DNA from 2 places in the Ensifer sp. 4252 genome. Region 1 is predicted to be linked to the other one. Evidence: riboswitches for the same ligand, from Rfam matches in the RefSeq annotation. Region 1 holds a riboswitch; the other holds the start of a gene.
The links. A riboswitch is a leader RNA that binds a small molecule or an ion and turns the genes downstream of it on or off. The one in region 1 is predicted to bind glycine.
Positions count from the first base shown of each region.

Region 2: it holds a riboswitch for glycine, as region 1 does, so the genes downstream of both, gcvT (glycine cleavage system aminomethyltransferase GcvT) here and ABIE33_RS18545 (D-amino acid dehydrogenase) in region 1, are expected to answer to the same signal.

Region 1 is NZ_JBNDIU010000009.1:150,190-153,579, forward strand. Features, by position in the region: gene ABIE33_RS18540 (sigma-54-dependent Fis family transcriptional regulator) at 1-1,281, shown strand, start outside; glycine riboswitch at 1,589-1,672, shown strand; gene ABIE33_RS18545 (D-amino acid dehydrogenase) at 1,801-3,042, shown strand; gene ABIE33_RS18550 (D-cysteine desulfhydrase family protein) at 3,221-3,390, shown strand, end outside.
Region 2 is NZ_JBNDIU010000010.1:221,070-224,459, forward strand. Features, by position in the region: gene gcvH (glycine cleavage system protein GcvH) at 1-345, opposite strand, end outside; gene gcvT (glycine cleavage system aminomethyltransferase GcvT) at 362-1,501, opposite strand; glycine riboswitch at 1,646-1,733, opposite strand; gene ABIE33_RS19955 (hypothetical protein) at 1,895-2,284, shown strand; gene ABIE33_RS19960 (copper chaperone PCu(A)C) at 2,380-3,366, shown strand.

The DNA.
Region 1 (3,390 bases):
GCAGCGCAGATCGAAAACGGGCTCATCTACCAGGAGTGCGCCGAGAGCTTCATCTTCGCTTTCCACCCACGCGTGGAGTATCTCGATACTTTATCGGCCGGCCTGCTGTCCGTATCGCGGGAGGGGGCCGTAATTTCGCTCAATCGGCCCGGGACGGCACTATTGGCTGGCCTTCCGGCAATCATTGGCAATCACTTCGACGATCTGTTTGAAGCAGGCTTTGGTGCGGCGATGGATGGGCTCCTCAATGGAGGCGTGATCCGCATCCGGGACAAAGCTGGAAGCGGCGTCTTCATGGTCTGCCGCCAGATTGGTCTGCGCAAGGCGGTGATCGACGCGAAGCCCGCTGCCAGACTGCCTTCTCTTGTGCGCCCTGTGGGCGCTCCCGAATTCGTATGCGACGACCCGGTGATCAAGCGATCCATGTCGGAAATTGCCGATGCGACAACTCTGAGAATGCCGGTTCACATTACCGGTGAAACAGGGACCGGAAAAGAACTCATGGCGCGGCATGTGCACACTTTGAGCAACCGGAAAGGCGAGTTTGTTGCGGTCAATTGCGGTGCGTTGCCAGAGAGCCTTTTCATTGCCGAAATCTTCGGCCATGAGCGCGGGGCATTCACCAATGCACGCAACGATGGCTCGCCTGGCCTGGCGCGCGCCGCCGACAAAGGAACGCTGTTTTTCGACGAGGTCGCGGACATCCCGCTCGCTGCCCAGACCTCGCTCCTGCGCTTTCTCGACAGTATGGAGGTGCGATCGATTGGCGGACAGAAGACCGGCAAAGTCGATGTTCAGATCGTGTCGGCAACAAACCGTGACCTGCAAGAAATGGTGACAGCCAAGCTGTTTCGAGCCGATCTACTGTATCGCCTCAACGCCTATACAGTTCGCCTGCCGGCGCTGAAGGCGCGCGCGGACTTCGCTGGTATCGTCAGGCACTTAATGCATGAGTTGGCACCCGACACGCCAATCACCGACGCGGCTATTATGCGTCTCTCCATGCATTCCTGGCCGGGCAATATCCGTGAACTGAAGGCGACATTGCAGCGTGCGCTCGTTCGCCGCCACATGGACTATGTTGATGAGCATTCATTCGATAACATCGCCTCAGGCGCAACTCGGGACGAGGATACCTGTGTCAGCTGCCAATCCCACCCCCTTGATAGCAACAAATGCCGCGAGATCCGCTCAACTTTTCGCATGACCGGCGAGAACATCTCAAAAACCGCGCGCATACTCAAACTGTCGCGAACCACAGTCTATAAACACATCCGCTAGGACGCCTCCTGTGTTTCTCAACAAGCACTCCAGTGAGGCCATATCACTCGTGGGTTTGGGATAGACGATTTCAAAATCGTGGCGAGCCTGGGCAAGCGCTTTCCGCCTGATGCTCCGGTTTCGCCATAGTTCCGCCAGTACAAGGCCGAGGGCGTCCTTCCCACCCACGCATTGAGCCGCGCCTCGAATTTGGTAGCCGGGAGCTTGAGAAAGCAGCTTTACTTTACCATCCCCTGTGTTAGCAAATGCCATTGGGAGAAGTGTAGACGCCGATGCCGCGTCCGCAGAGGAGAACAATGAATTTCCTATAAGCCACTCGGGAGAGACCGGGGACGGCGCCGACGGAGCAATTCCCCAAGAAACTCTCAGGCAAAAGGACCGTGTGGCTGGAAAATCTGGAGAGTGGCAGCAATGCCCACCGAAGGGGATACCGTTAATACGGGAAGCTCTCAGGTACCGAGGACAGATGGGGACGTAACAGGCCGGATGGCCTCACGAAACTGTCCAAGGAGACATAGCATGCCTCACGTAGCCATAATTGGCGCCGGTATTACTGGCATAACAACGGCGTATTCCCTGTTGAAAAGGGGGTACAAGGTCACAGTATTCGACCGTCAAAGCTACCCTGCGATGGAAACCTCATTTGCTAACGGCGGCCAGCTTTCGGCCAGCAACGCAGAGGTTTGGAATCACTGGTCCACCTTGTTCAAGGGTATGAAATGGATGCTATCAAAGGATGCTCCGCTTCTGCTCAACCCCAAACCATCCTGGGCAAAGTACAGCTGGATCGCTAAGTTCATAGCGGCTGTACCAAACTATAAAGCGAATACTATAGATACTGCAAAATTGGCGATCGAGGCCCGGCGCCATATGCGCGATATCGCGGAGAAAGAGGGCATTGAATTCGATCTGGAGAAGCGCGGTATTCTCCACTTCTATCGTGACGAAAAAAGCTTTCGCCACGCACAGGAGGTCAACGGTCTCCTCACCGCGGCCGGGCTCGATCGTAGGTCGGTGACGCCTTCCGAAATTAGCGACATTGAACCCGCACTTACGGGCGACTTTTATGGTGGCTTCTTCACTCCGTCAGACTTTTCTGGAGACATACATAAGTTCAGCCGCGGGCTCGCGAAGGTTTGCCTGGGGAAGGGTGCGACTTTCCAGTTTGATGCGAATGTCGTGGGTTTTCGGCCGCATGGAAGCGGTACCACCGTTCGGTGGTCGTCCTCAGTTGGAAGCCAAGGAGGAGCAGGTCTGCAGGAGATAGCTGTTGACGGGGTTGTCATTTGCGCCGGTGTCGCCAGCCGGCAATTCGCGTCAATGCTGGGCGATAGGGTGAGCGTTTATCCGGTAAAGGGTTACTCGATCACGGTGCACCTGGATGGCCCGAAAAGCCGAGAAAATGCGCCCTGGGTCAGCCTTCTTGATGACAATGCGAAGATTGTAACCAGCCGACTTGGTCCAGATCGCTTCCGTGTCGCGGGAACAGCGGAAATCAATGGCCTGAATCTCGACATCCGCGCCGATCGGATAGAGCCCCTCGTTCGTTGGACGCGCCGGCACTTTCCCGCAATAGATACGAGTCGGGTCGTTCCCTGGAGCGGCTTGCGGCCGATGATGCCCAACATGCTCCCTCATGTCGGCCAAGGCCGGCGTTCCTATGTGTTTTACAACACCGGGCACGGACATTTGGGTTGGACCCTATCGTGCGCTACGGCCGAAATCATTGGGGAGCAGATAAAAACGTCGTTTGCCGCTTAGGCGGCAAACGAAAACTCTGCCACACATCGTGGAGGGGAGCCAGAGAGGCTTCCCTCCATAGGCGCAGATTCAACGCCCTTTTAGTTGAAGGGTCGTGTCGCGAGCAAGGGGCGACCGGGGTGGGCGGAGCCATCTGGAGCTTTTGTTTCAATCGTGCAAACTGTCTAAGTGAGGAAAAATGTCGAAGCCTGCAAAGATCAAACTCGAAGATTGGCCCACTCCGCTCGAGCCGTTACCTAGGCTTTCTTTGGCCTTGGGCCTGGACGAAGACGACCTGTGGTTCAAAAGAGACGATTTGACGGGCCTTGCTGGCGGCGGCAACAAAATCCGCAAACTAGAGTATACACT
Region 2 (3,390 bases), on a different contig from region 1:
GTAGGCCGCTTCATCGAGAAGGGCGTCGGCTGCGTTCGGATCGGCGAGTTTCAGCTTGAAGAACCAGGCAGCGCCCTGCGGGTCGCTGTTGACCAGCGACGGGTCGTCGACGATCGACTGGTTGACTTCGACGATTTCGCCATCAAGTGGACAATAGACGTCGGATGCCGCCTTGACGGATTCAACCGTTGCCGCCGTTTCGCCCTTGGCAAAGGTGGAGCCGGTTTCCGGCAGTTCCACAAAGACGAGGTCGCCGAGCTGGCCGGCCGCGTGTTCGGTGATCCCGACCGTTGCTACGCCAGCTTCGACCTTCAGCCACTCGTGTTCGTCGGTGAACTTCAACATTTGCGCTCTCTCCTGATCAGCGTTTGTAGGTTTGTTTGACAAAGGGCAGGGCGGCGACGACGACCGGCAGATATTTGCCGCGCACCTCCGCGTAAACCGTCGTGCCGTTGTCGGTATGGGTGGCGTCGACATAGCCCATGGCAATCGGGCCATCGACGGTGGGTCCGAAGCCGCCTGACGTCACCTTGCCGACAAGCGTCTTGCCCTCGGTGTCGGCAAAAAGATTGGCACCACCGCGCACGGGCGCACGGCCCTCGGGCTTCAGGCCGACGCGACGGCGCTTGGCGCCCTCTGCGAACTGGTCAAGAATGCGGTCCGCACCCGGAAAGCCGCCCTCACGAGCACCGCCTGCACGCCGGCTCTTCTGCATCGCCCATTCGATCGCGCCCTCGACCGGCGTGGTCGTGGTGTCGATGTCGTTGCCGTAGAGACAAAGGCCCGCTTCGAGGCGCAGCGAATCGCGCGCACCAAGGCCGATCGGCTTGACATCGGGGTGTTCAAGCAGCCGCTGCGTGACATCGGCGGCCGATACCGAGGGAATGGAAATCTCAAAACCGTCTTCGCCGGTGTAGCCGGAGCGAGAGATGATGCAGGCAACATCGTGCAGGTCGGCTTCGGCAACATCCATGAACCGCATGGCCGAGACATCGGCCCACAATTCGCCAAGCACGGCTTCTGCGTGGGGACCCTGCAGTGCGATCAACGCGCGATCGTCCAGCATCGTGACTTCGCAGGTGTCGGCGAGGCCCTTCTTCAGGTGCTCGAAATCGGCATCCTTGCAAGCAGCGTTGACGACCAGGAAGAGGTGGTCGCCGCGGTTGGCGATCATCAGGTCGTCGAGAATGCCGCCTTCGGCATTGGTGAAGATCGCATAGCGCTGCCGGCCTTCACCAAGGCCGAGCACGTCGACGGGCACCAGCTTTTCCAGCGCCAGCGCTGCGTCCTCGATCTTGCCGGACTTCGGCCGAACGATGACCTGGCCCATGTGCGAGACGTCGAAGAGGCCTGCCGCGGTGCGCGTGTGCAGGTGCTCCTTCATCACGCCGTCGGGGTACTGGACCGGCATCTCGTAGCCAGCAAAGGGCACCATGCGGGCACCCAGCGACAGGTGCAGCGCACGCAGCGGCGTATGTTTCAAATGGGAAATCTCTTCCAACTCCGGCCTCCAGGTCTGGCGCGCACGCGCGCCGGCTCACACTTCCGGCGTCAGACGCCGTCAAATTCGAGCCCCCTCTGTCCCTTTGCCTGAGATTGTTATCCCTTCGGCGAGCGCAAAAACGCTTCTCTCCAGAGTCCTACCGGCACCTTGCTGGTCCTTTGGCCTGAGAGTTTCCGGGGCGGTTGCTCCTTCGGCACCGGAGTGAACCGGTTTCTCCCAACAAGATCGCCTCCAAATAACGGCGAACCCGTGAACTTGGCAAGGGGGAGGTGTCGCGGTCAAACACATTTTTGTCGCAGCGATTTTCCGTCGCGGGAAACGGGTGCGTCAATTCTGCCTTTGCATTCTCCTCCGCTTGAGGATAACTCAGGATCGATACCGGGGACGACAATGACTAAGTGCGAAGGACATTTGCGGATCGCTGTGCGGATCGTCGCCGCCTTCGCGCTTGTTTTCCTGTCCTTCGCCCACAAGCCGGCAATGGCGAAAAGCCTGACGCCCGGAGAGATCGCAGCCTACCAGCTCCCCGACGGAACCATCGCCGATATCTGCTTCGGCATGGATGGCATCGACCACGATAGCGGCAAGTCGCAATCGATGGCGCCGGTCTGCGAAGCATGCCGGCTTGCGGGCGCTGCCCTCCTGCCGACGCCACCGCAACACAGCGAACGCGCCGAGACCGGCAACTGGCTCGCCGATCTACATCCAGTGCAAGACGAAATCATCGTCCGGCACCTGCGCCTTCTGCCGCCGCCGCGCGGACCTCCCCACCAGTCGTAACGCTTTCACACGCATTCAATTTCAATGCGCCGCGATGGCGGCATCGACCACGACAGCACCGGGCTCCCACCGGCATGTGGTCAGGAGTGTACGACATGAACAAGACCAGACAGACTGCTCTTCCGCTTAGCCTTTCCCTCGGCATTGCACTTGCAACAGCAGGCATCGCCCACGCTCATGCGACGTTCGAAAACGACAGCGCGCAATCGGAAAAGAGCTTCAAGGCGGTGCTGCAGGTTCCGCATGGCTGCGACGGCAAGGCAACGACCGAAGTGCAGATGAAGCTGCCCGAAGGCTTCGTCTTCGCCAAGCCCCAGCCAAAGCCCGGCTGGGGGGTGGAGATTATCAAGGGCGATTACCAGAAGACCTATGACAATCACGGTGACAAGGTCTCGTCCGGCCCGGTCGAAATCCGCTGGAAGGGCGGCAATCTGCCTGACGAGTTCTATGACACCTTTGTCGTCAAGGGTAAGATCTCGGGCTTCGACAAGGAAACCGTGCTTGCCTTCCCGACGGTCCAGCTGTGCGGCACGGACGGCAAGGTGGTCTGGAACGAGGTAGCCGCTGACGGGCAGAGCGCCCATGACCTTAAAAGCCCTGCACCCACGGTGACGGTGACGCTCGCTGCCGGCGGCGACGAGCATGCCGGCCATATTGCAGCACCCCAGCCGGTCAAGTTGGGCGACCTCGAAATCTCCGGCGGCGCGGCCAAGGCGATGTTGCCGGGCGCCAAGGTCGGCGGCGGATTCCTGACGATCAAGAATGGCGGCAGCGCTGATGATCGTCTCGTAGCCGTTGAGAGCCCAGCCGCCGGTCGCGTCGAAATCCACGAAATGGCGATGGAAAACGACGTGATGAAGATGCGCAAGCTCGACGACGGCGTTGCCATCCCCGCCGGAGAGACCGTGGAGCTCAAGGCCGGCGGCCTGCATCTGATGTTCATGCAGGTTTCGAAGCCGTTTGCCGAGGGTGAAACGGTGCCTGTGACGCTCGTCTTCGAGAAGGCCGGCAAGGTCGATGCCGTGCTTGCCGTGGGAACGGCGAGCGGTGGCGCCGCGGCCGGCGGTCAAAAGCATCACTGAAGAACCTGATTTGACGCACGGCTT